Regions from separate parts of the Pullulanibacillus sp. KACC 23026 genome, predicted to be linked through region 2. Evidence: riboswitches for the same ligand, from Rfam matches in the RefSeq annotation. Region 2 holds a riboswitch; each other region holds the start of a gene.

Region 1 (10,494 bases), 1.2 Mb from region 2:
TTTTGCAGGATCTCTTTGTTCTCAGTGGATATAAATACACACATAGAACCCACTATACTTCCATCGCTAATAATCGGAACACCCGTACCTTGATAAGGAATTCCACCGGTCAATTGTTTATTCCCTATTCGAGATATAACCTGACCCGTCGTCACAACTTCCTTCCCAATACTTCCCTCTAATAATGGCTTGCCTTCTCCAAAGACATCTAGATAGAAATCATCACCTGAAATCGCATGTATATACCCTTCCTTGTCTGTGACAACAAGTTGGGCATATGGAATTAATTTGTGGAAGACATCAGATACCATAATTATAGTTTCAAGTTTATTCATTATATAAGGTTCTCCTTAAAATCGATTTCACTTTTTTCAGCTTCCTATACTTTATCGGAAGTTTTAAGAAAAAATTTAAATCTTCCCTATTTAAGCACCTTTTTTCTTTTATAACCTGTCAATTCATGGTAATGGTTGCTACTCTACCCTTTTTATCAAGTTTAACGCCATCCATTTCCATATCCACCCACTTTTAACTCATTATCCGATTAACTCGATATACGAGTATTCTTGGAAAATATTTAGAAATACGCTTCAATAGACAATTTGGCCGCTCTCCGTTTGGCGTAAATAAGGCGAGGCGCTCCCGCTATTCAAGGCACCATGCCTGCCCCTCCAATGAAACCTCCATCTAACTATTAAACTCGTATTTGTTATTCAATAGCAAATAAAATTAAGTTAACAACATAATAAAATAACCCCGAACAGTTCCAAACCATTTGGGGTTACTTTCAACTTTTATGGGTAATGGAATTTTATGTTAGAATAAATAAGTAAATATTATGAATAATTATTAAAAAAGCAAAGGATGTTTTAAATTGAGCACTATTTTTATTATCTTATCAGCTAGTGTTGTAATAACTCTCTTGGTGTTTTTTAATAGCAAAAAACACCGACTGCAAGAGAATAAAAAATTAGTGAACCAATGGAATGATAAGGATTATAAACGAAACGAGGAACCTATTAAATCTGTAAGAATGTATTGGAATAGCTATGAACCTACAAAGAATCAAGTTTCTATAGATGATCTCACTTGGAATGATTTATCTATGGATACTGTATTTCAAAAAATTAATTTAACACACACTAGTATAGGGGCGGAGAAATTATACTGTAATCTTAGGTCTATTAATTTAAATGAAAACTACTTTAATGAAAAGGAGCCCTTTATCAGAGCGCTCTTTGAAACAAGAGCATTGCGAGAAGAAATTGAATTAAAGTTAATGGCATTAGGGAAGAAGTCGTTTACCGATACTTCTTCTTTCCTTTACCAAATTACGGATAAATTTATGAAACATACTTATCTTTATATCCTTTTAAGTCTTTTGTCCATCACGCCTCTAGTACTAGTTTTTGTTAACTTAAAAGCAGCCATTATTACATTTTTTTGTTTGGTTATGATAAACAGTGGTATCTATTTTTTTAAAAAAAGGGAGTATCAGCCTAATTTTTATTCATTATCTTATATTACGTCCATTATTAATTGCGGAAAACATCTAGTAAAAATACAACATAAAGAATTTGGTGGGAGAAGGGATAAAATAAAGTTGTGTTTGAAGAAACTAAAGAAAATATCCTTTTGGGGAAGTGTGTTATCTTCAAATAACAGTTCGATAAATTTAATAGTGGATTATTTAAGAATCTTTTTCTTACTTGATTTCATCGCATACAATCGCATTTTAAGAACGATTAAAAATAATCAAGAAAGTTATATTTCTTTATGGCACGAAATAAGTGATTTAGATTTGGCGATATCTATCACACACTTTAGAAATTTATACCCAGATCATTGCATACCAACATTTATTGAAGAAATGAAACTTAAAGGGACAGACTTATATCATCCGCTAATTAAACACCCTGTAAAAAATAATATTGAGATTGATAAAGACATCCTAATTACAGGTTCCAATGCTTCAGGCAAATCTACTTTTATTAAAGCCGTTGCGATAAATTGCATTTTAGCACAGACCATTAATACTGTATTAGCAAAAGGGTTCCTTATTAAACCGTCCCACATTCTTACTTCTATGGCAATAAGTGATGATGTCTTAGGAGGTGACAGTTACTTTATTGCTGAAATTAAATCACTAAAACGGATCATTGATACCATTAAACAAGGTATGTCTTGCATGACATTTATTGATGAAATTTTAAAAGGGACCAATACAGTAGAACGAATATCTGCATCCGCTTCAATTTTAAATTGGATTAATTACCAGAAGAATAATTTGTGTATTACAGCTTCACACGATATAGAGTTAACACAAATTACAAAGGATTACTATGAACACTATCACTTCAGTGAAACAATTGAAAATAACTCGATATCATTCGATTATAAATTAAAGAAAGGCCCTTCGTATACAAGAAATGGAATCAAATTATTAGAGCAACTACACTATCCAAAAGAAATTATTAATCTGGCCTCTAAGTTAGCTAATTCCTTTGAGGCAGATGGGAACTGGATGACCTTTAATCATGTGAATTACCCGTTTTATCATAATTGATCAAACAACATTAACCTTCGAAAAAACATTCCCAAATGCAATTCTTAATTAAACAATGGAAGTAGCCGGCTAATAATTTCGTATCCTTTTGCCTGCCTTACTAGCTTTAGAGTGACAACCCTTTATAGAAAAACAAAAGACCTTTAAACATCATGTGTTTAGAGGCCTTTTAATCTGTCTAGTTAATTTATGCTTTTTTTTGAACGCGCCAAATGATTCACTAATTGGTTTAACTTAGCTTCTTCATTTAAACCCATATTTGTAAATTGTATTCCATATAACAAGTTATTACTTCCTTTATGGCCCTCTTTTCTAACAACAATTCCTGAATAGATATAAGTTTCCTCTTTTAGTGTAAAGCTAATATCAACTAAAACTGGATCAGTGACAGGAAAATCAACTTCGCATAAAAATCCTAAGCCACCGACACTTAGATCTAAAATCTGTCCACTAATTGACTTATTATTTAATTTCCTTAAAGTCTGATGACCAAAATCAATAATTTTAAGCTTGCAGGTTAGATCCTTCACTGAAACCCGGTGATATTTCCTTCTGTTTTTCTGGATATTGATTGGATTTTTTGATGTCTTAGCTTTTTTCATTTTATTCTTTAAACGGGCTATTTCAGCTTTCTTAGTTTGATTGTTTTTTACAGATTTCAGGAAAAGGAAAACAATTATTAACAACATGAAGGTTTCGATCCACACTATATCATTCATCATCACTCATACCGTCTTTTCCAAAACATCAGGCTTACCCAAAGCATACCCCTGACCATATTTGATGCCAAAACTCTTGGCAAAGGCCAAATCAACAGGGGTTTCTATCCCTTCTAATATGAGATACGTCTTATACGCATCACAATAATTTTGAAGGAATCTAACAAAATCTTGTTTCTTCTTTGACATGTAAAGATCATGTGCAAAATACTTATCTAATTTTATAAAATCTGGGTTTAATTCGATTATTCTTTGGGTATCTTCAATTCCTTTGCCGATATCATCAAGCGCAATTAAAATCCCTGACTTTCTCAATAAATTTATTATCTTTTGGAATTGTTTTAAGTCCTTTATTTTCTCTGTTTCGGTTAACTCTAGTACTATTTGGTGCCTTGACACATTAAATTCATTCATTATATTAATAATGAAAGAGGGGAAATCCCCATTTGATATGGTCGACGGATAGACATTTACAAATAACTTACCTTCTCTTTTTGAGTATCCTGCCATATGGTAGGTACTGATAGCTTTATGGATGGACCGCGAATCCAATTCATAAAGCTTTTCTTTTTGTTTGGCAAGACAAAATGGTATTTCTGGATTTGAGAATTCATTGGATCTTAGCAAGACTTCTCTACCAATTAAGTACCAATTTTCAATATCATAAATAGGTTGAAAGTGATGATAAAACTGTTCTTCCCTTATAAAATGATCGATTAACATTAAATTCTCCTCACCTCTCCATAAAAAAAGAGGACTCCCCGAATTAATCAGAGAATCATCTACAATGCGCTCCTTTCTTCGGTAACCCGGCTGCCATTGTTGTTTCCATTAGGCCCGTGGCTTTGCGTCCTTTCCTTTCGAAAAAGTTTGCCTTTTCGGTATAGGTTTTTTATTTATAGAAAAAACCTATTTATGAAATTTATTGGATAACTAAGTTTTTTCAATAAACAAACGTTTTGGTATTTATGACAACCTTTTTATATATTGGTAAAATTTGTTATGAGTTCCCACCTATTAACTACACCCAATTTTTTATAAATACTATTCAGATGTATTTTAACTGTATTAGGTGATATCTTCGTTACTTCAGCGATCTCTTTATTAGATAAGCCAGTTAAAACATAACTATAGATTTCAAATTCCCTAGCTGAAAGTTTTTTTTTACACTATTTTTTATACTATCTTTATTATTATTCTCACGGGTTGCGGCTAAACTTGAGAATTCATTTATTAAATAACTTAACAGCCTTCTTTTTTCTTCAGTAAGGAAAACGTTTTCCTTATCTTGTTCTAACGTGTATTTCATACATGATAAGATCAACTCCTTCTCCTTATCCGAGAGCGTTATTCCTAAAATAGTATCCAATAAACCATTCCCCCATATTAGACCAAAACATCTGTTACCTGAAATATTTACCATTATTTATTATCTTTTTTAATAATAATGGTTAATACTTTATAAAGGAAGTAGTCATGGTTTACTACTTTACAGTACCAAGCTACTATTTTTCGACAATTTTCAATCTATTGAGGCAGATAAAATTTGTATCGGTCTTGATAAAGCTTAACTAATCTATACACTGTTGAGTCAACTCAAGAGAAAGCTCATTTATTTACATCCCGTTAGCATTTGGTTAGTAGACTGCTCAAAAAACCTATATATCAAGGAGGCTCCCCCATAGAGTGATCATCTGTAATAATTTGCATGTTATGTCCTAAAAACACGGTGCAGCAAGGATTTTCAAATTTCCAACTCGTAGCGTCTTGACGTACAGTTTCTTTTTTAACTTCAATGCATTTGTAAAATGTTTACATCTTGATCTTGTTATAGGGGAAATCATTACCTCTGAACATGAGAAAAGGCCCCCTCAGTTAAATTCTGAAAGGGCTTTTCAAAACCAATGTTAGATTTAGCATTAGAGATAGAACCATGTCTACTCACTCAACGTGTCCAACGTGTATGTAGCAACACACGACACTCCACGGAGGATATTGGCAGTTTCTAAAGTGCTCCTGTTTTTTATTGAATCTGTATCTCTTTATTACATTCGCAATTAGTTGATCGTTGAAAACTCTCTATTTTTATTCACTATTAAACCATTAATCTTAACATACGATGGTACTAATGGATGCTGGCGAATCATCTCAATACTCTTTTGGACAATCTCAGCAACATCCTGCTCTCCTTTTTCGATCCATTCTTTTAAAGTTCCATCCATAAATTCAGGCATGCAATGTTCAAAAAGATAATCCATCGTTCTTAGTTTTTCCTTCATTTGTTCACTTTCTGAATCAAGAAGACTTTTTAGATCGGGTGAAACGTTCCTCTTGCCTTCTGTACCAACTACAACTACTTCTTGAACATCTTCCTGATAAATAGCCATTATAATCGATCTCATAATATCTCCATAAGGATTGGAGATAACAGAGCCGTAGCTTTGTAAAATCAGCATGTTTTCAAGTTCAATATTCATCTCTTGTTGGAGGAATGGCTCTATTCTAGGTTCTATGTCTGTCAAAAATAAAACTTTTTTGTTGTTTTTATTTATATCCATAACGTACAACCCCTCTTATAAAATAATTTATGATGCTTTAATTTATACAAATAAAAATAGAAAACTAAATTGATAGACCTTTAATTTAACCACTACCAGTTTTCCCAACATCCTTCTGAATCAATACTTGCAAGTCTAATCCATCCATTTTTAACTTTTTGATGGAAAGCAACATCTTTCTTTAATAAACGCTCCACATATTCTCTAGGCGCTTGAATGACAATAAGTAATCGAAGAGGAGCATGATAGACCTTATAATCGGATTCCATAACAGATTGCCAAGGCAAGCCAGTTAACAAATCACTAGCAGTCCCCTGCATAACACCAAGACCTGCCGTCACGGTTTGCGTCCTTTTATTCCCGCTCCCATAATAATGGGGGGCAACAGTTGAGGCGTAATACTGCAGATTAATCCACTGTGCTACTGTTCCTGGTCCAGCGATAATATTAGAAAGAAGATTTCCGTTTTGATCCTGTTCCCAATCATAATTATGAAGAAACACTCGCCCTTCCAAATGGCAATCCTTAGTTAGTTGCCGCTTGCCAATTATAAAAGCAGCATTACGAGCCAATCCCCATTCGGGACGAATCTCACTCCAATCTTCTGCAAAACGATGAGCTTCCTCTGTCGGGTCTTTGAGATGAGATTTGATATTAGGTAATTGAGCTAGACGTTCTTCATTAGCATCATGGCTCACTTTAGGTAATACGGCCTTGATGCGTTCAAACGCGTCTTGAGCTTGATTTGAAAGTTTTGGAACATAAATCCACTTTAATTCGTCCACCGTCGTTTGGTGCTCAGCTGCAACAAAAACCGTTTCCTCTGGGATTTTTATCCCTTCCACTGAAAGTTTCTCTCTTACCTCCTGCAAGTTGCACAAAGTCGCTAAAACCCGTGCGTTGAATCCACCTGCCGCTCCACCGCAGGCCCCACATTCAAGAGACGCTGCATACGGGTTATTTAGGCTTTGGCTTCCATGCCCACAGATTACAACTAACGGTGCAAAATTCTTCGTAAGACCCATCATTTTGAGTGTTTGGCTTGCATAGCTTACTCTTTCTTCTTCAGTAAAGCCAATCGGAATCTCAGACTCTATGTCATGGTTGTTTTCAAGTTGAAGCTCGGTATCCGGTTTTTGTAACCACGTCTCTCGAAGTCGACGTATGAATCGACTGGCTACCCGTGGAATAAAACTCCGTGACACCATACTGAGACCAAGCCATGGACCACTGATCTCTGGTAAAAGTAAGCTTGCCAGGACATTTTGTTTCATTTTTTTAAATGTATAACCAGTCGAATCCACCACTTGTTTACGTTGTTGATAGGACTTCCGTTGAGTTTCATTTGAAGTCTCTATTATTTTATGTTGGGGGTTGTGCATAACTGGTAAAGAGGCATGGCAATGCTTGCTTCCCAATTCACTCGTTAAGATCGGTAAGCCAAAGAAACCCGCCACCCCAATCGTTTCAAAGGGTCCTTCCTTTTCCAGATGACGGCGAAAAGGTTCTGAACGCGTATCAATACAAAATGCCAATTGAGCTACTACCGCTTTCGCACTCTCTGCCTCCATTTGCCTTTTAGAGATTAGCTTCTCAGCTAATTGATTTTCAAAAGTTTGTTCCCAGGCTTCTAACCAAATCTTGTACCGAATCCTATTATTGAAGTGGTAGGCGAATTTTAAATAATCGATTTGTTGATGGTCTGACATTGTTGACCATTTTTTAATGGTAAGGCCTCCCCATTCGATCCAAGAGGCTAAAAGAGGAACAAGCTCTATTTTTTTCCCAACATTTTTTCTCGGTATGGGCAAGTAAGGCTTCATAAGAACCCATTCAATCGTAAGTCGAACAGCTAAATAATCGATTAGAAGCGATTGTTCATATGTGGATTGTTGGGAGCGCCAAAGCATCATTCCTGCCCAACCAGGTAAAGCAAGCAAATGGCCTTCAAGGTAGGTTTGCTTCTCTGATTCAAGAATATTAAGTGCTTTTAGCGCTGTATCTATTGCTGAATGGGCATCCTTAGGCCAATGTTTTAACCGCTCGCGCTGATATTTGGTTAATGCTGGATCGTACTGAATGAGTCGACGCCACGCACCATAGAAACCTTGATCACGACTTGGCATTTTCCAGGCTGCTTGTGCGTCATCAAGATACAACTTACACCACTTAATAACTAACTGATCAAGAATTTTTGCCAAAGTCTCGCCTTTTTTATGTTCTATATGCTCACTCATTGGTTGCATGGTATCGTTTTCTAAACCAGCTATACTCAAACGACCTATGGACTCTGCCATTTCTTTTAACTCTGGTGATGCCAATAGACTAGAAGGCAAAGAGTCTAATTTTAGAGAAGCTCTACAAAAACGCTCCGCCATATCCCTTGGTACATTAAATGAGTAAGAGTTAAGCCACTCTTCTAGGCCCTTTTCTAGAAAAATTCGATCAATCTCATCACGCTCTTTGGCTGATAGGATCAATGAAGGGCTAGGATATAGATCGACATCTTCAACCTTTTTTAACCAATCGGCAACCTGATCAAAGGTTAGTTCTTCTAGACCCTCCCAAGGATGACGGGCAGCAAATGTAGAAATTGGCGATAGGGGTACAATCACTCGACTCGCTAATTGAACACATTCGTCTAGACCGATCACTTTATAATCTGTTTTTCGTTCATCTTTTTTCCTTGTATCTTCTTTAGGTAATGTTGACGTTCCGCTCATGAGTGATAACCTCCCTTAGAAGATAATGTTTAAGGTAATTGGGGTGAACCTCCATCGCTTTTGATTGTCCTTCACCTAATTTGACTAACCAAAGGTAGAGGATAGCAAAGGCAATAGAAGAAGGAAAACGCCTCGCGAGTACGCTGATCAAACTGCCAAGTATTAAAAGACAACCGACAAAGATCACGACAGAAAGGGGAAGTTGGACACTTTGGTCAACGACAGTAGAATGTAACCACTTATAGAATAAGTGGTGGATCATAAAGTAAACGAGGGCAGAGCCTCCTAAAAGTGCAACACCTGCTAATCTTTCAATTCTCCCCTTGCCAAAAGCAACTAGTTGTGTCCAAGAAAAGGATAATGACCAGCCTAAGATTAGCGCATTCACCAAACCATACCCATTGCCAGAAGCCATCACCCAATATGCAATCCCTGCCAACAAGCCTAAAACCCAACCGAACATGGTCGATAAATAAGACGGCTTTTTATTAACGCTGCCGAATCCTTCATATGGATGGACAGCCGAACCAGATTGCAAAAATAGAGTTGCTTTGAACAGCCCATGTAATACAAGGTGAATAATCGCTGCCAAATAAGCGCCTAACGCACATTGAACGAGCATAAATCCCATTTGGGCAATTGTTGAACCCACTAATTGACGCTTATAGTCAACCTGGACCATACTAATTCCCGTTCCGATTAAAACAGAAATAGTAGAAAGAATAAGTAAAACAATTTGGGCTACCCCTCCATCAAACAATGGTGAAAACCGTGTAAGAATGATTCCACCTGCATTCACTAAACCCGCATGCATGATGGCAGAAACCGGAGTAGGGGCAGCTACTGATTCAATTAACCATCTTTGAAAAGGCCATTGAGCGGCTGGGATCATGACGGCCAAGATCAAAAGTAAATTTAGGACCGTTTTCTCCATTGATCCGAGTTGAGCCAAATTCCTATTAGTTAGAACTTCCGATAACTTCCAAGTTCCCGTGACATGAGACAACCAAACTATAATTAGTAAGAGTGAAAGCCAACTGACTCCAAATAAACACCCTGAAAGTGCTCCGGCAACATTCCTTACCTTCCATCCTCTATTTAAACCGATAAGTAAAGTTAACATGAAGAGCGTGATCCCCCAGCATACGATAAATAAACGAAGATCATCGCTTAGCCAAGTCATAGAAGCAGCACCGGTAATAATTGTATAAAGAGTAAAGTATTTTCGATACGAACGATCTCCCAATAAATAATGGACAGAGAACCGTTGAATAATTAACCCCACCGAAAGTATGAAACAAGCTAAGAACCAAGCAAGCGAATCGAGATGCCAAGGGCCTACGATCTCTTTCCCACTGGCCCTAAAAAAAGCCAAAATGGCCACTAGAGGCGGTAAAGCATTGATGCCGATATGAACCCGAACAAAACCTAAGGGAACATGATTAGATAGCATGATTAATCCACTTAATCCAGATAGAATAAGGGCGATGAAAAATAAGATAAGTAGTGGTGATAAACTAAGCGAATACATAAGCAAACCTCCGTCACTGATGACCGAATCCAAACTAAATATTTGAAGCAACTGTTTTATCCAATAAAAAAACCAACAATTTCAAAATTTAGTAGTTGTCACCACTAAAAATGAATTGTTGGTTTTTCTTCAACTGGCTTATTAAAAGGCCCTTTGAAGAACTCCCTTTTATTCTTTTATTTATAGTTTTTTCTCTAAGTTATTAAATAATTTAAAAACAATCAAACGTTCTCCTGTACGAGAACTTAGATCCGTATGAAAACTCTTCACTTCTTCTCCGGTTATCGTTAAAATGATTTCCTTTAAATCTGCTACACCTGATTCAACTAATTCATTTCGAGTTTTTTTAATAGATAGCATACCTTCTCTTGTTTCACAAACATTATATTCAGCAGGT
Region 2 (10,494 bases):
GGTCGCCTGGATCCAAAGTAGCACCATCAGTAATTGTTAAGTCTGATGATGTAACAGCGGATACACCGTTTTCTTGCGGTTGTCCGTTAATAAAAAGTGTAAGATTTGCAAAGCTTGTGTTGAAGGCAGTGATCGAAGCGCCGCTGTCATCTACAAATGCAGTGGCTGCAATGACTAGATCAGAACCTGTAACAGTCCCAGCACTAGCAGGAGCATAGTATTTATATGATTTTAGGTTAGGGGGAATAAGCGAAGCTGCCATGGTTATCACCTCCTTTCATAAAGTATTAGTCATAACAAATTCCAATGAAATCGGATCATCCTTATCTAGAATGGAGCCGTTTTTAATAGTGAGTTGGAAAGGATCAACAGAACCAACGCCGTTTTGTTGAATGACTCCGTTTATATACAAATTGAAGTATTGATATAACTTAGGAAACGCCTCAATGGGCGTTCCATCATCATCTACAAACGAATTTACAGAAATTATTAAGTCCGATCCTAAAATTGTTCCATTAGAAACTTTCGAAAAATATTTTTGTGAAGTCAACATGATAGTGGGAATAGGCGGGGGTTCTTTGCAGCAATAGAAATTATTATTAAATGAGATGTAAATATTATTAAATGAATGATCGACTTCAATGGTTTTTTGATATTTCGAATCTTTTATTACATAGCTAATTCCATCTTGGATCTCTCGGGTGTCGTTTAATTTGTTGCCCTCTCTAGTATTCTGTAATTTTTTTATTGCCTTTTGTAAATCCTTTTCATGATTCTCCATTTATTTCACCACCCATCCATTTAAACTTATTCCGATGTAAAATCACATACACCTTCTCCTTTCTTCGATAAGGTATGCCGTTTTCTATTCCCTTGTATAGTAAAATTCCCTCATGGCATGCGCCAATTTTAATGGTTTATTAGAACCAAATACTTAACAACTAAAAGGGGGCCCATAGATCTAATGAGTTTGTCAGTAGTCAGCAGAGGCACTTGTATGAGTGGAGATAGTTTCATATGTCGATTTTTGAGGAAACGCTAAAGTTGGGAGAGGGAGATTGAGAGGGTTTAAAAGATCGTGCCTCTTATATAAAGGAGAAATATCTTGAACGTTTAATACTCCGACAAAAACTTAAAGAGGAATGATTGAACCACTAAGAGGCTGGGACAGGCGTAGTTTACGAATAGAAAAAACCGAACTTATTCACAGATTAACGTGATGGGTTCGGTTTTTCATTTATAAGTTAAGTCAATTATGAAACGCTCGTCAAAATACGTCGCTTTCCTCGGGCACGGCCCAAGCCTCCTCAGCAAGAAAAACGCTTGCTTGCGGGGTCTTCGGACACGTGCTGTTCCCGCAGGGGTCTCCGTATTTTGACTACGCCTTCTATTTGCTTCTGTACGTATAAACATTTAGTGTTCAGAGTTTAAGTCAGCTAATTTAGTTTTGTCCCAGCCTCTTACATTTAATGAATCTCTCGGATAACACCGACTACTTTTCCTAGAATCGTACAGGTTGGTACAAGAATAGGTGCCATAAAAGGATTCTCGGGTTGAAGACGAATATGGTCTTTTTCTTTGAAAAAACGTTTAACGGTGGCTTCATCCTCTTCGGTCATCGCAACAATAATATCGCCGTTATTTGCGGTATTCTGCTGCCTCACGACCACCTTATCTCCATCAAGAATGCCGGCATTAATCATACTTTCCCCAACCACATTTAGAATAAAAGCCTCTTCATGACCTACCATGTTGACAGGAACAGGATAGTAATCTTCAACATTTTCAATAGCTGTAATCGGCTCACCAGCTGTCACTCGTCCAACAATCGGCAGCATCAGACTGTCTTCCCCTTGTGTACGCGGTAAGTCTTGCCCGGGCTGTATTAATTCAATAGCGCGAGGCTTAGTTGGATCGCGCCGAATGATTCCCTTTTTCTCTAATCGCGATAAATGGCCGTGTACGGTTGAACTAGAAGCTAAGCCGACGGCATCTCCAATTTCTCGTACTGATGGTGGGTAGCCCTTTTTATCTACTTCGCTTCGAATAAAATCAACGATCGCTTGTTGCCGTTTTGATAATTCCATCCCATGTCCCTCCTAAGCTCCTCGTTCCCCAAACATTCGTTCTCTATTAAAAGTATAGCATGCTCCCATATAAGGTGCAAACATTCGTTCGAAAAGAACGCTTGACACGAACGTGTATTCCTATTATTATATAAAGCGAACATACATTCGTTGCAGGGGGATTTTAAATGGAACACTCACCATCACTATCCAAATCACATTCTTATTCGGTCTTATATATAGTTTTTATCGGTTTAATTGTAGCGTGTATTGCTTTTACAGTGCACGATTTGAAACAATCAGATGCCAGTCATTCCGCATCAATAAAGGTCCAACGTGGTGATACGCTTTGGTCATTAAGCGAGAAATATAAAGGGAAAATGTCTGCCGCACAATTTATGTCATGGGTGGAAACGAACAATCAATTACATAATCGTGATCAAATTAAAGCTGGACAAACCCTGCTGATTCCAACCGATCAGAATGAACCCGGTGGCACTGCAAATCAGATTGCGGGTGCAGGGGTGCCTCACTAAAAGCAGAGGACTTGAACATCTCTTTTTAATACGTTAAGCTTATGTCATTCATTTTTGAAACTAAATGGCTGCCGTCGGTGTAGTTAGGAGTCAAACGTCATGGCTTTTTTCTAAAAGCTTCTTGCTATTTTTCGTGTGTTAAGAAGCAATAAAGTTTATGGAAGCAGCCTACTGTTTAAAGGAGAGTAATAATGCTAGAGAAAGAAAAGCTTGCCCGTATATCAGAACTATCAAGAAAATCAAAGTCGGAAGGGTTGACACCTGCAGAGAAAAAAGAACAGGCTCATTTGCGTCAAGCCTATTTAGAAGCATTCCGTTCGGGTTTTAAAGATCATTTGCATACCATCAAAGTCGTTGATCCTAATGGGGACGATGTCACACCGCTCAAATTAAAGCAATCCAAGGAACGGAGAAGTAAGCACTAGAATCGATTTGTTTGGACTTACTCTTGTTGAGGATTGTTCAAATGGGGGGAGCCCCTATTAAGTAAATGATCTTAAAGAGACCCTGTCATGATGGGTCTTTTTTAGTCTATATCCGAGAACAGAATCGGTTGATTTGAACAGGAGGCTAGCCGCAAAAGTTCGCTCAAAGTAGCCTTTACAGAAACCATTGCCTAATTAATAGGCAGAAGGTATTCGTGCCGATTCGCGAAAGTCGGTGAATCGCAAGCAAATCAGATGATCTTTTGAAAGCATCAGAAGGACAACTCCTGAGTCTAGCAGCAGGTGGTTTGCGGCTTTAGTAAAGGAGCTCACTCCCATACCGCGCGACCAAAATTCTAAGCGAACATTCTGAATCGGTAAAATCTGTGTCAGTGTGACAAAATATAGTAGGTGTTTCTTCTTCTCATTCGACAGCTTTTTCAGAGGGTCTTGTCTATAATATGGACAAACACTGTGAGTCGGAGGGATGGCTATGAGGCATTATGATATTTTTATTATAAAAGAAGAGGTCCGAGAGGCGTATACTGGAAAAGAAGCTTTGCTAGCTCAATTGTTTTCAGAGGCGTTTCATACCACCGATCCGAATGAGCGATGTCAGCTTGAGAAACAAATCGACTTTATTACCGAGACTATTCCTGTCTTTCGAATGGAAAGTCTGCTAAAGCGCCGTTTAAAGGAGCAGATCGGCTATACCAGTTTAGCTGGAGAGCAGGTTATTATGCTAGAGTCGAACCATCAGGAAAGCCATTCACGTCTAGAGATTAAAGAACGGCAATTAACTTTAAAAAGCAGCGGAAGCTTATTGACGGAGACGTTATTGTTTGAAGTATGTCGTTCCATTCAGCCTGACTTTTTTGCAGTCGACCGCACTGGAGAGCGTAGCGGCTGGCTTCGCGCGACGAAAAAGCATTTGATTAAGAAAGTAAAATAAGCAGTCATGATTTGTGAAAAGACGCTTCTGAATAGAGTTGTACTTCATTCATTGATAGTGTAAACTTAGATAGGATTATTATAATAACTACAAAGATTATGCGCATCGTTGTGGGATTAAAGGAGGATGGAAGATACTCATGGTTTGGTTATATATTGTAATTGGAATCGTAGGCGTCATTCTTGGCGTAGTGTTAGGATTCTTTATAGCACGTAAATACATGATGGATTACTTGAAGAAAAATCCGCCAATTAATGAAAATATGCTTCGCGTCATGATGATGCAAATGGGGCAAAATCCATCGCAGAAAAAGATCAATCAGATGATGAAAGCTATGCAAAAACAAATGAAGTAAGTTTAAAGGAAGTCTTTACTTTCTAAAGGGATAGGGGGGGAAGTCTTTACCCCTATTTATGACATAAAATGTATTCTTTTAGACATAAACCACTTTTTCTATTATGAAGTTATAGAAGAGTGGTTTTTCCTTATCTGTCATCAAAATGGGTATTTGCTCCTATAATGTTCAAGATCTGTAAAAAAATTGCCATCCTGTTCTGTTTTTTTGCAATCTTTTTTATTATAATAAGTTAGAAGAACTAATTTAATCGACATGCCAATCCGTTCTTTTAACTGAAAAGTCATGGGAAGTTGGTTTTTTTTGGGAGAATGTTATTATTTTTAGTAAAATGGTCTCTTTTTATTTTCTTCAATTAATGGAATAATAAGAGAAGAAGTGAAAGCAGACCCACGATTAAGAGAACGCGAGGGAACTCAAGTGGTAGGAGATAGAATAAAGAAATTAAGAGAATCGAGAGGATTGTCTCTCACCGAGTTAGCAGAGCGTGCCGGCGTTGCTAAGTCTTATTTAAGTACAATTGAAAGAAATCTGAGAAGCAATCCCTCGATTCAATTTATTGAAAAAGTGGCAGAGGTATTAAATGTCAGTGTCACAAGTTTAATTGATGAAGATCAAAGCGATTCCATTTTAAATAACGCTATTCCATCCAGTGACGAGCTTGATTCGGACTGGATCAAAATTGTCAAAGAAGCGATGGACAGTGGCGTTGACAAAGATGAATTTAAGGCTTTTCTGGAATTTCAAAAATGGAGGAAAAGCCAAGACTAATTTGGCTTTTTCTCTAATTTCATCTATTTTTATTTTATTCCTTGTTTTTATAATTTTCAAAAAATAACCGTACTTCTTCAACCGATAACCCTAATTCTTTAGCCTCCTTTATAAGTTTAACCCATTCAACATCCAACACACCCATTTTCATATAAGGCTTCATCCTCCCAAGGACTCACTGAATGTCCAGCTGCCGGTCGGTTGCACCACTAACTCAGGATATTTAAGGTGCCCAAATAGAAAATACCCCTCATCGTCTCCAATAAATCGTCCTACTTTTTTTCTTAATTATAATCAATTTGTCTATGAGAAAACTGTCAAAATATAAGAAGGTTAATATAGAATCTAATGACAAAAAACGACAAAATCCCCCGATTTAAACAATCCTTTGTGCGAGTTAAGACGTCTAGCCCCTCGTTCGTCACTTTTTGTCCAATAATATGTCGAAATAGTAAAATTACAACCGTTGTGTGAAGGGATTGATTAGAGGAAAAATAAGAATATCTAGTTAGATGTGATAATCGGACTCTTAATTGAGAGGTTGTCTGATGGTAGAGTGCCGAATGAAAAACGATCAGCTGCCGGTTAATCGTAAATGAAAAAAGAGATAAGGTGCAATTAAACCTAACTTAGCCTATTTTATTTTCATTAAGGGGACAGGTCATCTTATGACATGATCAACAAAGCTCTTACACAATCCTTTTAAATTTCGGGGGTTCACGCTATAATAGGAATAAAAGTGTCAACAGCTTGAGATAAGAAGGTTGATAATTATGTGGCTACAGCTTTTAAGTTTATTAATAGGGATTTTGTTCGCTGGAAGCATTATTATTGTGCGGCTGAAGGCGTCTAATCGCCCGACGAATGCACGAAAAATCCTTATCCCACCAATGGGGATGTCAACAGGCTTTTTAATGTTTATCGCTCCGCAGTGCCGTGTTCCTTGGTTAGATTTTTTTGAGGCCCTTGTCGTTGGTGCCATCTTTTCTATTTTGCTTGTTAAGACATCCAAGTTTGAAATACGTGATGAGCAAATTTATTTGAAGCGGTCAAAAGCCTTTGCCTTTGTGTTGATTGGATTGTTAATCGTCCGTGTCATCATTAAGATTTTTGTTGAGCAAGAAATCAGCTATGCGCAGACCGGTGCGTTGTTCTTCGTCCTTGCTTTTGGCATGATCCTCCCGTGGCGCGTTGCCATGTATATTATGTACAAACGTCTCGAAAAACAAGCCAATTCCATTATTACTACAACTTGATCCAACAAAAAATGAAGCCCCCTCCCTGAAATGAGGGGGCTTTTTGCATGTCAATAATGAGTTGAATATGTGCTTAAAGTCTGTAGATTTTGCTTAGATCCGTTTCTATTTATAACGGGTGAAGTTTCAACATTAGAGAAGGGCTATATAAAAAGAAGACATTTTAGTACGATCAAGATCGCAAAATAAACAGCGTCATTTCAGGACGACAGTTAAAACGAAATGGGAGGTAGGTTGTCCCAATGCCTCGATTCACATAGAGTTTCATGTCGGACTGACCAATTGTTTTTAAACCTTCTATATAATGTTTCGCACCGTCTGGCCGGTAGAGGGCTCCCAAAAAAGGAACACGAATTTGTCCGCCATGGCTGTGGCCGGAAAGCATAAGATCAACGGGATAAGGAACAGCCTGCTTCCAATCAGCGAGATCCGGCTCGTGGGCAAGTAAAAGGGTAAATCCATTTCGAGGGATTCCCTTTAGCGCTTTTTTGCCATCAGGGTGTCCGCCAAAAAGATCATCAAGACCGGCGATATGTAGTGCGCTCTTCCCTCGGGAAATGGTCATATGACTGTTTTTTAAAAAATGAAAATCTGATTTTTCAAGTGTTGCCTGAACGCGTGCGGGGTCCCCACCGCGAAAATCGTGGTTGCCAAAGATTGCGACCTTCCCGAGGGAAGCGTTTAGTTTTTTTAAGACCGGTATACTTTTCTCAATTCCATCAAGCTGTTCATGGACCAAATCTCCCGTGAAACAAATTAAGTCAGGATTTAATTGATTCACACGCCGAACAATTCCTTCTAAGTTATGAACATCGTAATAAAATCCAAGATGTAAGTCACTAATTTGGACGATACGGAGGCCATTAAAGGCATGGGGGAGCCGGGACATTTTTAAACTGAGCTGAGTAGTTTCGACCCAGAAACGTTCGAGGAAAAAGGAATAGCCAGGTGTGGCGAGGAGGGAGGCTGTTATGAGACCGAATGAGGTTTTTAAAAATTTCCGTCGGTTCATGGTTAAAGACGGGGGCAACGAATCCTTTCTCTTGGACATGGGACCACTCCTTTTGGCAGTGAGTTTTTTTGTGTAAATAAATATGAAAATTTTAAAAATAACATTGACAGAACTTGGGCGGTAGTGTTAATTTAAATTATAGATTTGTTCTATATAGGAAACATGGTTGCAGCTATAAGCTTTAAGGGAGTTCGATTTCCTTGGAGATTAGTGAAAAGAAATTCTGGAATTAGTTAATTTTCTAGTTGTATATGTAAAAGCAGAGCCGATAGCTGAATTTGTTCATTATATAGAACTAAGAACATTATGTTGAATTGACGAAGTGTGTTTCCTAATATTATATAAAAAAATTAATAAAATAAAAAGTCTAATAATTCGGAAGGTGAAACCATTGAGCAATTTTGAACAAGAGACGCTTCCTCATTCTAAAAGATTAAAAGAAATTGATTTAAAGGAAATTTTCTCTGTCTTAAAGAGATATTATGTCAGTATCCTCATTTTTACATTATTTGGATCTGCTCTTTGCTATTGGTACTCAATTGAACATCAACCGAAACCATCATACCAGGCTTCGACACGCGTCTTAATCAGCAGTAATGGACCACAAAATGATGCGAGCACGCTGAGCACTCTAATGGTCATGTTTACGGATCCAAATGTTTTGTCAAATGTAAGCAACCACATTATGTCGAAAAGATCTCCAAATGTTCTTTCAAACGAAATTTCGGTTACCAATATTAATGATTCTCAAATTATTGATCTTAGAGTCAGTGATTCTGATCCTTATTTGGTTAGAGAAATTGCAAATACCGAAGTATCTGTCTTTAAAGATGAGGTTGCAAGAGTTTTAAATTTCAAAAATGTACGTCAGTTGTCACCGGCAGAAGTGGAGAGTGTTAATAATGGAATGAATCATAAACTTATCCTTTATGGAGGAGTAGCTGGTTTAATCTTAGGGATTTGTTTAGCCTTTTTAAGGAATTCAATGGATGAATCAATAAGAACAGAAAAGGAGCTGGAAGTCCTTCTCCAATTGCCTGTAGTTGGGTCCATTACTAAGATGACTAAATCAACTTCCGAAAAGGCAAAAAACAAAAGTCAGAGGCAACGTTTTCTAGTTGAAAGAAGAGATCCATTAAGTAGTAGGTTGGAGGAAGAAACTGAAAAAAGAAAGCAATTAAATGAACGTAACATATTACAAGAACGACAGACGCAAGCTAGACACGATTATTTATAATAACAATTTTTATGGAGCTGATAGAATGCGTCATTTTAAAGATAATAAAAAGGAAATAGTCATTAAGAGGCATTTAACCTCTTACTACTATCCGAAATCACAAATTGCTGAAGATTTTAGAAAGGCAAGAACATCTTTACAATTTTTACCTAAGAACAGCGAAATCCAAACCATGATCTTAACATCGGCCGAATATGGAGAGGGAAAGACAACTTGTCTTGTTAATCTAGGGGTTTCATTATCGCAGCTAGGAAAAAAAGTTTTACTCGTTGATACAGACTTAAGGAAGCCCTCCCTACATAAAATTTTTACAAAAAACTCAGAACTTGGTTTGTCCTATGTATTAAAGGGTCAGTCGTTATTAGAAGAAGCCATTTATCCTACGGGTATCAAAACACTGGATGTCCTGCCATGTGGCCCGATTCCTCCGTATCCAGCTGAAGTTCTAGTGTCGGTCGCTATGAAACGCTTTATGAAACAGGTTAAGTCGATGTATGACTATATTTTATTTGATTCACCTCCTGTCTTGGAAGTAACCGATACCTCTATTTTGGCTCATCAATGTGATGGCACTTTATTGGTAGCAAGTAGTGGTAAGACCTCATATAAGAAAATCTTAGAAGCAAAGAAGCTGCTAGAGCAATCAGAAGCTAAATTAATCGGAAGTATTCTTAATAAACGAGTAACAAGGTAGTTTTTTTGGTGATGGCGTTCTATATTAAGAACAGAAGGAAATGTCTACTTTCCTTTATCAACGTAGGCACTCGGTTATTCTGTGGGTTAGAAGACCTTAGACGTAGATCGTCAATGGTGTAACGTGAGGAAGGGTTAAATGCCCATTTAAATTCATAAAAGTTTAAACACGGATGTCTATCCTATTAGGAGTAGGCATCCGTGTTTAGTCTTTTACTGCTTACTAGTATAGATCAAATCAAGACGAAAGGGGTCTAATCCAAATAGTTAAGTTTCCGTATTCTTAGTCTATATATTTATATTAAACAGGAGGCTTTCGATGGAACAATTAAAGGATGTTAAGAAGGGGCTTGAAAAAGTTACCCATATCGAACGATTAAATCTTCATTCAATTAACTAAGGAAAGTGGGGGAGGGAGGCTTGACCTACGCTAAACGGCTCACCGTGTTTGTATTAGTAGACTCACTGATTGCAATATCATCGGTGCTCAGTGGGCTAACAATTATTCAGTTCCATCCCGTCTATTCTGAAACTATGTTGTTTAGTACAGTTTGTCTTTTAATTTGTCATTATTTTTTTTCATCCATTTATAAGCTGTATAAAAAGGCCTGGGAATATGCAAGTGTTCATGAATTAATTATGATTATCAAGACCGTTACCTTTTCAGTCTTATTGGTTGGAGGGTTCCAGTTTATCTTATTTAAAAAAGTAGATGTTCGTTTCCTTGTTGTAACGGGATTGCTTTATCTTTTTTTAATCAGCGGCTCTCGTTTAATGTGGCGATTGATACGTGATACATACATCATAAAATGGGAACCTAATAAACGCACATTGATCATCGGAGCAGGTTCTGCTGGAATTATGGTTGCGAGACAATTATTGACCAACAAAAATGCAGAATTATGCCCATTTGGATTTATTGATGATAGTCCATCCAAACAAGGCCTTGATATATTAGGAATGCCAGTTCTAGGTGGAGTTGGCGATATAGAAAACATTGTTGAGGATAACCAAATTACAAATATTGTTATAGCCATCCCCTCATTAAGCAAAAAGGATTTAAATCGAATTTTTGTGGAATGCTCTAAGACCAATGCTAAAACACAAACGATACCCATGCTTGAAGATTTAATGACAGGCAAGGTGTCAGTGAGTGAATTTAGAGATGTTCAAGTAGAAGACCTGTTGGGA
Region 3 (10,494 bases), 1.1 Mb from region 2:
GATTAAATCCGATAGAGTCAATGTGATGTCCGTTGTAGATTCCGTACGATTGTTAGATAATTCTTTAATAGTCATGATTCTATTCATTATTTCTTCCCTATCCGACTTAGCCTCTATTAACTTAGTCTTCTCTTCCAACATATCTAGGAAGTTGGAAACCTCAAAATTATCTTCTCTAGCTCTGGAAGTAAGATCTATAGATAGTGAATACACTTTTTCGACAGAATTATCTGTGTCAGACTTTAAGGCTAAGGCAAGACTTTGCACCTTTTCTGCATGTTTAGTTGTATCTTTTAAAACTTCATTTAATGTCTCAGTCATATGGTTTGTACTTGCGGAAAGATCTGCTAGCTCTCCAGTATCTGTTACAATACTTCGAGCTGTAAAGTCCCCAACTTCTAATTGCTTAATTTGAGTCATAATGGCTTGGATGTTTTTATAAATAGAATTAAAGAAGCGTGTCGCAAGTACAAATAGAGCTAAAAGGGATAATAGGCTAAACACAAGAAGAATCCAAGACATATTCTTCAATGGTGCACTCATTCGATTGTAATCTAAGGCGACATAGATCACTTTGCCATCTTTCATAGGGATGAACATCTTATAATAAGAAAACCCGTTTTGCTTTTCAATATAAGATACTTTTTGAGGGTGTTTAACCATACTAGCAATAACTGAACTGTCTTTCTTAGTTTCAGAATTAAATTCTCCGTATTCTACCTTTTTCAACATGTTGTACTTATTCTTAAGTAAAGACGGATCTGCATACACTTTCGGGTCCAATACCGCTACTTCTTTAGCATCTTTATTTGTCCTTAGGACAGTCTTAATCCATGAATTGGGACCAACCGATTGTGTAAACTGGTAAACTTCGTTGGCTTTAATAAAAGGATTGATGATATAGGTTGAACCATTAGCATGATAATAACCGTACTTATAAAAAATAGGTGTATTACTTTTATTAGAACCTGATGGCGCAATGGGTAAAATAGTTGTATTAGAATCAACATAGGACTCTTCATCCCTAATTACAGGCTTACCGTGCAACAAATCTATAAGAGATTGCAGAGAATGATTATCTGCTCCAAGAAACTTTTTAAAACTAAAACCAATATCGCTCGGCGTAGTAGAACTTACCCCTACAATATCGTCACCTTTTTGCACGAAAATGGTAATTCCGCCAATCCCAAAATCTTTACTAATTTGAGCTAACTCAGAATTAGTTATTGTATTAACTGACTGATTACCAAGTCGGTCACTAATACGTTGAGCTACCAATTTTAGCTTTAGATCTATTTGATTTTCGATTGAGCGTGACGCTGTGTCTGTTTCTTTTATTCCCTGTTCGATACTAGCACTGACTTTTGAAGATTCTACTCTAACGTTCGAATCAATAATAGAATTTAAATAATAATACTGAACGATTCCAGATACCCCTAAAATGACGAGTAGAACCACTAGCATCCTTGTTGTGAACTGCTTCAGCAAGGTATTACTGACATTTTTCTTCTGTTTCTTTGCCATTAAACCGGTCCTCCTAATTTAGCACAGCTCTTAACTTCAACTTATCGGTCTTCCCTTGATTTAATGGCATTTTATCAATGAAAACCACTTTATCTGGTACTTTATAAGCAGAAATTTTTCCTATGCAATAATTTCGAATATCTGCAGATGTGAGACCATCCGCTACTACGAAAGCCACAATCTGTTCGCCATAGATCGGATGTGCTGAACCGACCACAGCAACGCTTCTTACTCCATTAATAGTGGCTATTATTTGTTCGATCTCACTTGGAACGACCTGCTGTCCACCTTTTTTAATGATATCTTTCTTCCTTCCAACTATCTTAAATCTCTTATCATCTAGAAACTCAACTAAATCCCCCGTTTTATACCAGCTATCTTCAAACACCTCTTGAGTTAGTTGAGGGTTCCCGTAATATCCAGAAAATAATGCCTCTGTTATAACATATAGTTCACCTTCAACCGCCTTCGCTTGTGCACCAGCAACTAGTTCATACTCTAGTTCCTTTGACTCTCTCTCTAGGAGAGCATTAGCAAGCGCACTAGTCTCAGAACTTCCATAATGTGAGATAAACTTGCTGTTTCCCATGAGTGGGAATGAATCTATTAAGCGGTTTGGAATCTTCTCTCCTACAAAACAGATCAATTCCAAATCCGTCAAAACTTCAGGATTTAATTTACTTGCAAAAGTATAAAGCGCCTTAAAAACAGAGGGGGTCGTGGCAACTTTGTTACAGTTAGAATTCTTCATCATGTCTATGATCTTAATCAAGTCAAATTCATTAGCCACCAAAAGATTTGCCCCTGCTTTTAATACAGAATCCATAGAATACAAGCTGAAAATGGTACTGGTTGAAGCATAAACAAGGACCCTATCTGTAGGCTTTAATTCCAACGCCTCAGAAACATGATTAAATGAGTAGTCTACTACCTCTTCTTTAAACACCATCCCTTTTGGTATGCCTGTACTTCCTGAAGTAAAACAAATGATCTCTCCTGAAGATGTCTCCAAGCCGATTGACTCACCTTGGAAGAGCCGGGTTTCCCAGGAGATACAATTATCAGAAGTGAAAACCAAAACTTCTTTCCCTTTATCTTTGGCCCAATTTGTTACAGCCTCTGAAAAGTTGAATCCAGTATGTTCATTAACAGTGAAAATAATATGAGGATCAAGAAAATCCAAGACATTCTGCAAATCTTCTTGCCGAAATTGCCAGCTTAAAGGCGCTGTCACCCCTCTGAGCTTATTTACAGTCATAAAAAGCGGGATATATTCTTGAATTGCAGGAACTAATAGAGCCACCCGTTTCCCCGCAATATCTAAAGGACGTAACATCGACTCATATTTAGATACAATAGCCTGTAAATCACCGGCTGTATAATTTGACTTTAATGTAGTTAAAGACGAATTACTTTCCTTTAATCCTGCTAATACTCTTTCAAATAGACTCATATCATCACTCCACCCCTTCCCTTACCACTTCGTACAAGCTACCAACAGTATTGAGCCTATTTGCATTCTCAATGAAGTGATCAAATGGAATGTTGAAGGAGTCTGCTAGGCAGGATATGAAATTCACCATCTGTAAAGAGTCCACTTCAAGTTCTTCTTTTAAACTTGTCGTTTCACAAACATGTACAGAGTCTTGTTCTAACAGAGAAAACATAGCCAAACAGAACTCATCAAATGTCATTTATATCCTCTCCCTTGAACCAATTAGAAGCTCTACGGCGGATTTCCGGTAATTTGAAGTTACAGCAATGTCCCTCTTCCTCATAGACGATAAACCGTTTTTCTGGTGAGAATCGACTATATAGCTCGTATAGATCGTCACCCTTCACCATTAAATCTTTACCCCCATGAATAATTAACATGTTATTAATCTCAGTCACATCATCTAATACTGGCAGACTGCCTGCATCGAAATCTGCCAACATGTTGTGGAGACGTTCTCTAAAGTAATCTGGAAGGCTAATATTTATCAGATGTCTAGGCGCAGGGCTTACAGCTACCGTCTTTGCAACAAGTGGATGTCTACTAGCTTCAATTGCCCAAGATCCCCCTGAACTACACCCAAAAAGATTGATCGAGAGTTTCGGAAACAAATTATGAACAAAATCAACGAGCTCTCTGACTAACTTATACCAAGATGCTTGATCTGCCTTATGACCATTTATAATAAGTGTCTCACCTTGGCCAGTTCCATCGAAACTGACTACCGCCATGCCGCTTCGAGCGAAATCCGATTCATATGTAAACATTTCCTCTTTTGTAGAATCAGTTGGGGTGACAATAATAACTACCCCTTTAGGTGTTGTTCCCGGTATACGCACTCGACCTTCGTATTTCTTACCATCAAGCATCAGTGAGTGATGAGTAATCTTGTCCATTGATACACGGTCTGCAAGACTAAATTGTTCCAGACATAATCCATACCACTTTGCCTTATCACCACTAGGTTCAGGATACACCCACTGAATAAGATTATAATAAAGGGCTGCTATTCGATAATTAAGCTCTGACTGAAGAGAATCCCCGGAATCTTGTAATTTCTTTGCAACCAAGGAATGCTCTAAGGCCTTTTCCTGTAACTTTTCTACCCAATTTTCTAGATTCGTCATCTTGCCCCTGTTCTTTAGGATGAATTCTTGATCTATTCCATGAGCAATCCATCGTTCCCAAAATCCATTATCCATAACACTGGCAAAGATGGTCTTTTTAATGGTTACTTCTGGTGTAAGTCGATTAACCTGATTTTGCAATTTCCCCATTCTTTTCACCTTCATTTTCTTTGAATACAATGATCCTCTTGTTTGGCTATGGAAGCGTATTAGCCACCTGTTCCATTTCTCACGCCTTCGTTATTGTTGGTTTCAAATGTTAAAATAATTGTTGAACCTAGATTAGAGGTATAGAGTAAAACTTGTTTTGACAATTTAAGCATTAATTGAAACCCTTGACCCAATGACTTTTTTGTCGAATAGCCAGCCATCAAGGTTGCTTTAGGTAAATTTTCTAAATCAAATCCCGAACCCTTGTCTTCTACGATTACTCTCAGTTCTCGTTTTTCCTGATTTTCAATGACTGTTAACTTTCCTTCTTCAGCGTGCTTAAGTGTATTGGTGATAGCCTCTGATATCACCAATAGCCAGGTCATCAATTCAGATTTAGTGTATCCAGCAAATTCAAGCCTTGTTTTAACTTCCAACCGACTTTTTGGAATATCTGAAATCACTTTGATATCATTTTTAACTATCACGCTTCCGTCTTTTAAAGCCTCTGCCTCTTCTTTACTTATAAGTAATAATTTTTCTTGGGTTGCCGAATAGATGACATCACGATAAATCTTCCATTTATCAAAGGATTCATTTTGTGAAGAACGCACAGTTTGAACGGATTGATTCTTGAAATGAATTTTATTAAGATCATAAACTTTAAGGATGGCATTTTTAACCTGGTTATTTACAGGCAGTTCATCAACCTTCTTTTGAACCTCATCCCCCTCTTTTATCCAGCCTAATAAACATTCACTGCAGTAGATACATTGATGATACGGACTTTTGTCATTCTCGAAAGTATTTTCTGATAGTGATAAAAAATAAATTTCATTCAAGTCCTTTTGATCCATTTCTAGGTAGGACGCCAATTTTTTAGCTAAAAAACCTCTCTTGGTCCTATAAATCAATTCGTCATAAGAAATATTATCTGGTAGAGACGGAGCAGATATTGGATCTTCTTTTAGTGGAACTTTTGGTTTTTCTTTTAAAAGATTTAGGAACCGCCTCATTAAAAATCCTCCTTAAAGAATTCCTAGAGGTGGCATTAGTGTGATCTCATCAATAAAGGCTCCTAGTGGCTGATTAATTATATTAATCAAGTGTTGAGCAACTGTTTCTGCAGGAATCATTTTTGAGAAATCTGGCTTTGGTTCAATCTCATCCCAAAAATCACTCTTTACTGCCCCAGGGAGAATCGCGGTTACTTGAACACCCCTAGTTCTTAGCTCCGCTTGCAAGACTCTCGTTAAACCCAACGCACCAAACTTTGAGGCTGAATAGCCTCCACATCCAGGTAGTGCAGTTGTCCCTGCAATTGAAATAAGATTAAGAATTAAACCTTTTCCATTTTCGACCATGTGTTTCCCAAAGTATTTACATGTGAGATAAGTACCACGTAAATTCACTGCTAACATGTCATCGAAGGCTTTGGTAGAAGAATCTAGCACATTTTCAAATTCCCCTAGTCCAGCGCAGTTAATTAGGATGTCAATCGTTCCAAATTTTTGAGTAGCCCTTTGATAAAAGTTTGTGACTGAATTTTCATCAGACACGTCTAGAGACAGTTCAAGACTCTGATTGGTTTCCACTTCTTTGTTGCTACGGCTACCTAACACAAGATTAACTGTATCTCTCCTAAGCAGTTCAGCTGTTGCTTTTCCTATTCCTTTACTTGATCCAGTTATAGCGATCGTTAACTGATTTTCATTATTCATAATGAACTACTCCCTATCCGTTCCGTAATACTCAAAGTAGTTTTTTTCAGTTTCATAGAGTCCAATTTTATAAAGTTGATCAAGATCACCCTTTAATAAATCCCAAATGACAACTGCAACATTTTCCGAAGTAGGATTTAAGTGTTTAAATTCGTCAGTATCTAAATTTAGATGTTTATGGTCAAATTTTTTCAAAACATTGTTTTCCACAATTTTGTCAAGTTGTCCGAGATCGGTTACCATTCCCGTGATAGGATCCGGCTTTCCACTAACTGTTACCTCAAGGTAGTAGTTGTGGCCATGTCCATATGGATTATTACATTTACCAAAAATCTCTATGTTTTCTTCCTCACTTAACAAATCACTATGTAAACGATGTGCTGTACTAAAGTGATATTTTCTTGTAAGATGCACCATAGGCAAGCTCTCCTTTTCTGAATACAGAAAGTCATTTTCCCTTAATGTAATTTTGTGTAGGTCACAATTAGAAAATTGATATTCCAATTCATTCCATATATAAGTGACCAGATTCTCAGTCGTCGGAATATGCTCTTTAAAATAGGCATTCTCTTTATTTAAGAACTTCCCATCCAATTCTTTTTCAACTAATTCATTCATTATTTTTTGAATATCAGTGATGTTAACCACAATTCCTGAATTCGAATCTAATCTTCCTTTTACCATGACTTCTAGTGTGTAATCGTGACCGTGTCCATTCAAATGGCTACATGGACCGAAAACGAGTCTGTTTTTCTCCTCACTCCATTCACTGATGGAGTAAGAGTGAGCAGCCGAGAATATCATCTTCCTAGAGAGGTAAATCATGAAAGTCCCTCCTATTAATCTCTTTTAAGAGCATTCTCAAATTCCTGTACGAAAGTGGAGTCAGTTTTCAAGACCCCTCTCTTTATGGTTGTGACAGTTGCACTCCCAGTTTTTTTAACGCCGCGGGCACACATACATAGATGCTGACCTTCAACACTTACGATGACACCTTCTGGTTGCAAAACATTCATAATAGCATCCGCAATTTGCGTTGTCATTCGTTCTTGAACTTGTGGCCGTTTGGAAACAAGTTCAACTAATCTTGCAAATTTACTTAGTCCAACCACTCTGCCCTTTGGGATATAACCTATATGAGCTTTTCCAAAAAAGGGAATGAGGTGATGCTCGCAAAACGTATAGTAATTAATATCTTTGACAACAATCAACCCATCATAGTTTTCTTCAAATGTCGTAGTGAGTGCCGTTTCAGGAGCAACGCCTACACCCGCAAATACCTCCCTGTACATTTGGGCAACACGCTTTGGCGTATCAAGTAAACCATCTCTATCAGGGTTTTCACCAATTAAGGATAAAATTTCTTTGATATGTTCTTCTATTAAGTCCTTTTTTAATTCAACAGTCATTTTTAGATCCCCCATATTTAAATAAAAAATCCACCAAAAAGGATTGGTGGATTTTTTAAAATTATAGAATAGTTATTGCAATAAAGGATAACTATTCTATGAAGATACCCAACACCCTTTTCGGTAACCCGACTGTCATAGCTTATAAAAGCCTTAGACCCGCAGCTTTGCGTCCTTACCTTTCAGTAAGTTTGCCATTATCGAAGGAATAATTTTTTATAATGTTTTTATCGACATATAACCATGAAAACTTTATATAATTTTGTTGGTAGTTTGTGGAAGAGGCATGATTAAATAAATAAATTAAGTCTTTGCTTCCTCCTATAAATGCTTCCCCATTGCTATAATGGCTCTCGCAATAGTTGCATCTTTCTCATTCACCGTACAATAGGAAATTCTTTTAAATAGAACAATGAACTGAAACCCGTTCCAAAGTCATCTAAACTAATTACCTGGAGTTTTCATATACGGTATTGTTCTGTCTGACCTTTGAAAACATCGTGGCTTTTCTAACATCTTTAATCATGCTTAAGGAAATATGCCCCGTTTAATCCAATTGATGACCTAGGAGTTTACTCTTTCATATTAAAATAGACTATCTCCGGGATATTATATCGATACTTTAATAATCCATCTGCGACTTCTTTTTTTAGGATAGATCGCTGGACCCAATTATGGATACAGTCTACAAAGTCTTCAATACCCACATCAAGTCTAAGACACAAATCTTTAAACGAGATACATCCAAATGGATGATCCTGAAAGAAATTTATACATTTTAACTATGTCTTAACCATGCTGATAAATTTCCCTTTCTTTCTGCCTATTTATACGTCTATTGTCTCAATCTATATCCAAAATAAATATCCCTTGTTAATCCTATCTTTAGTCCTACTGATATATAGGATTATCTTCCTATTAAATCCAAAACAAAAAGCCTCTCTCCACTTTATTAAGCAGAAAGAGGCTTTTTTAGTATAAGTCAAAGATCCTCCATTTTTTGTTTATAAAAATAAGCAATTAGACCCGCCCTATCTTTTACATTAACCTTCTGGAAAATATTTGTAATATGATTTTTAACGGTATGTTCACTAATAAATAACTGGGAAGCCAGTTGTTTATTATTCAACCCTTTCACTACTAGCATAAGGACTTCATTTTCTCGATTTGATAATTTATCAATTTGGAACTCAAGATCTTTAGTGGAAATAGTTTGATCTAACGCACGCTCTCTAAGGATGAATTTTCTAAACTTTTCACTCAATAACGGATCAATAGGATTATCTATGGAATCCAACTCATGATCTTTCAGATGGTTAGATAATAGTGCAAGCAGTTGCCCTCCAAGGTCGAATCTTTGACCATATCGATTATATTTGGGATAATTCGTTATTTCAACAAAGTCTTGCAAAATTTTATATACCGATGAATGATCAGGTAGTACATTTGCTACAAATTCAGGCGTATACGAAGATAATAAACAAGCATATTCAATATCTTCTCTTTCCTTCAAAGACATTTCCAAGTAATCCAAAAACAAATGAGCGAGTTTTTTTAATTTTGTTGTGAACTCATAACTCTGAGGATCCCAATACCCTACACTTTCATGTAAAAGTGCTATTGAATGTTGAATCTCCACTTTTGTATGATTTGTCCTATTAATAGCCAGTGCACCGATGGTTGCTAGAGAAGACAAGAATGTTAAGTGATCCTCATTATTAAGATTCTGAGAAACACTTAATACACCATAAAGCTTTTGGCTATATACAGGACATTCTATAATGGTTTCTCCCCAATCTGAGACGCGAATAACAGGAGAAGCCTTTGATAAATTTCCCCCTTCATCTTTTAATTGGTTGTATCTCCTTAATACCTGCTTTCCATACTTTTCACTTTGGTCCTTTGTTAATCCCCTCGAGACAATTCTAACCTCTCCCGAATTAGAATCGAGATCGAACAGAGTAAGTGAAGAAAAGCTGACTTGCATAATATTCATGCTCATATCAACAAGCATTAGAGCAATTTTCTTAACATCTTGAATGCGGGATAACAGTTGACTTATTTCTATTAAGGCATTCAATTTCTGAAGCTGGTACCTAAATTTTTCTCTTGTTATCCTATTGAACAGATATGAACTGATTATATCCGTTATGACTTGACCGATACTTAGAATAGATTGTCCAAGTTTACCTTTTTTAAAAGAGACACCAAATAATACACCTGTGATACTATTATCAACAGTGATTGGGTAACAAACAAGTGATTGAGGTTTGATATCGTTAACTTTAAACAGTTTCCCTCTAGGATCAATATCAATCTGCTCCCAATAACCGGCTATTCCGCTAACCAACACTTGACCTAAAAAACCTTCCCCAACTAAAAAATTTGTTCCTACTAATGATTGATAATCTATGTGTCCCGTCACTAAAGAGATCACACATTCGTTATCGTTATTTTTTTTAGCAAGGCCTACAAAATCAAGATCAGAATCTAAGTTCAAAAACTCATTTAATATTTCAGAGACCGTATCTTTTTTTTCCTGTGCAGCAAGTTCAAGCACATTTTGTACACTTCTAATCAGTTGAATGTCTTCTGTTTTCTTTTGATCATTCTCTAAGAGCTTACTTATGACCTCAGATAATTCTAAAATTCTACTTACAATTCGCTTCTTTTCTTCGCTCGTTGTCTCCGGAACTTCCTCAATTGCGTTTTCCCAAATTGATGGTTGCGTGACTTTTTGTCTTATATATTTATAAAGGTCCGAGCGGGATTCCGTTTCTATGATAACACCCGCCCATAAATAATACTTAATCTCACCCCTTATACTTACTGGAGAAAGTACAATCTTTAGGCCAGGAAACGTGTCTAAAACGCTAGACCCCACTGCACTTTTTATCCATTCATAATATAAGGAATGGTTACTTTGGACCATTTTTGCCAAGCTGTTTTCTCCTGAAAAAGAAGTGACTGGATTTCCTTTAAGGTCTAGTAATATTATGGCTAGCTTGCAATTAGAAGCAAACACATCTTGCACTTGTTGAATACTGTCTAGTGCGTTTTCCATTTGT

The links. A riboswitch is a leader RNA that binds a small molecule or an ion and turns the genes downstream of it on or off. The one in region 2 is predicted to bind cyclic di-GMP.
Region 1: another riboswitch for cyclic di-GMP. It lies ahead of PU629_RS20655 (EAL domain-containing protein); the one in region 2 lies ahead of PU629_RS15365 (anti-repressor SinI family protein).
Region 3: another riboswitch for cyclic di-GMP. It lies ahead of folE (GTP cyclohydrolase I FolE); the one in region 2 lies ahead of PU629_RS15365 (anti-repressor SinI family protein).

Annotation. Positions count from the first base shown of each region.
Region 1 covers NZ_CP119107.1:4,448,998-4,459,491, forward strand. Annotated here, with positions in the region: gene PU629_RS20640 (methyl-accepting chemotaxis protein) at 1-335, opposite strand, end outside; gene PU629_RS20645 (MutS-related protein) at 875-2,566, shown strand; gene PU629_RS20650 (PilZ domain-containing protein) at 2,749-3,288, opposite strand; gene PU629_RS20655 (EAL domain-containing protein) at 3,292-4,008, opposite strand; cyclic di-GMP riboswitch class I at 4,086-4,170, opposite strand; gene PU629_RS22675 (helix-turn-helix transcriptional regulator) at 4,266-4,421, opposite strand; gene PU629_RS20660 (hypothetical protein) at 4,403-4,654, opposite strand; gene PU629_RS20665 (carbonic anhydrase) at 5,343-5,843, opposite strand; gene PU629_RS20670 (DUF2309 domain-containing protein) at 5,936-8,566, opposite strand; gene PU629_RS20675 (NADH dehydrogenase subunit 5) at 8,541-10,097, opposite strand; gene PU629_RS20680 (Na-translocating system protein MpsC family protein) at 10,278-10,494, opposite strand, start outside.
Region 2 covers NZ_CP119107.1:3,296,563-3,307,056, reverse strand. Annotated here, with positions in the region: gene PU629_RS15405 (DUF4183 domain-containing protein) at 1-262, opposite strand, end outside; gene PU629_RS15400 (DUF4183 domain-containing protein) at 278-781, opposite strand; gene lexA (transcriptional repressor LexA) at 1,467-2,087, opposite strand; gene yneA (cell division suppressor protein YneA) at 2,255-2,602, shown strand; gene PU629_RS15385 (DUF896 domain-containing protein) at 2,794-3,027, shown strand; gene sirA (sporulation inhibitor of replication protein SirA) at 3,521-3,979, shown strand; gene PU629_RS15375 (YneF family protein) at 4,119-4,334, shown strand; gene PU629_RS15370 (helix-turn-helix domain-containing protein) at 4,755-5,105, shown strand; gene PU629_RS15365 (anti-repressor SinI family protein) at 5,140-5,256, opposite strand; cyclic di-GMP riboswitch class II at 5,292-5,375, opposite strand; gene PU629_RS15360 (CcdC family protein) at 5,879-6,361, shown strand; gene PU629_RS15355 (metallophosphoesterase) at 6,534-7,412, opposite strand; gene PU629_RS15350 (YveK family protein) at 7,765-8,610, shown strand; gene PU629_RS15345 (CpsD/CapB family tyrosine-protein kinase) at 8,636-9,304, shown strand; gene PU629_RS15340 (polysaccharide biosynthesis protein) at 9,724-10,494, shown strand, end outside.
Region 3 covers NZ_CP119107.1:4,435,523-4,446,016, forward strand. Annotated here, with positions in the region: gene PU629_RS20585 (methyl-accepting chemotaxis protein) at 1-1,524, opposite strand, end outside; gene PU629_RS20590 (class I adenylate-forming enzyme family protein) at 1,538-2,977, opposite strand; gene PU629_RS20595 (acyl carrier protein) at 2,982-3,218, opposite strand; gene PU629_RS20600 (alpha/beta hydrolase) at 3,208-4,296, opposite strand; gene PU629_RS20605 (ATP-binding protein) at 4,356-5,312, opposite strand; gene PU629_RS20610 (SDR family oxidoreductase) at 5,325-6,017, opposite strand; gene PU629_RS20615 (6-carboxytetrahydropterin synthase) at 6,024-6,842, opposite strand; gene folE (GTP cyclohydrolase I FolE) at 6,857-7,426, opposite strand; cyclic di-GMP riboswitch class I at 7,546-7,632, opposite strand; gene PU629_RS20625 (LuxR C-terminal-related transcriptional regulator) at 8,409-10,490, opposite strand; gene PU629_RS20630 (hypothetical protein) at 10,475-10,494, opposite strand, start outside.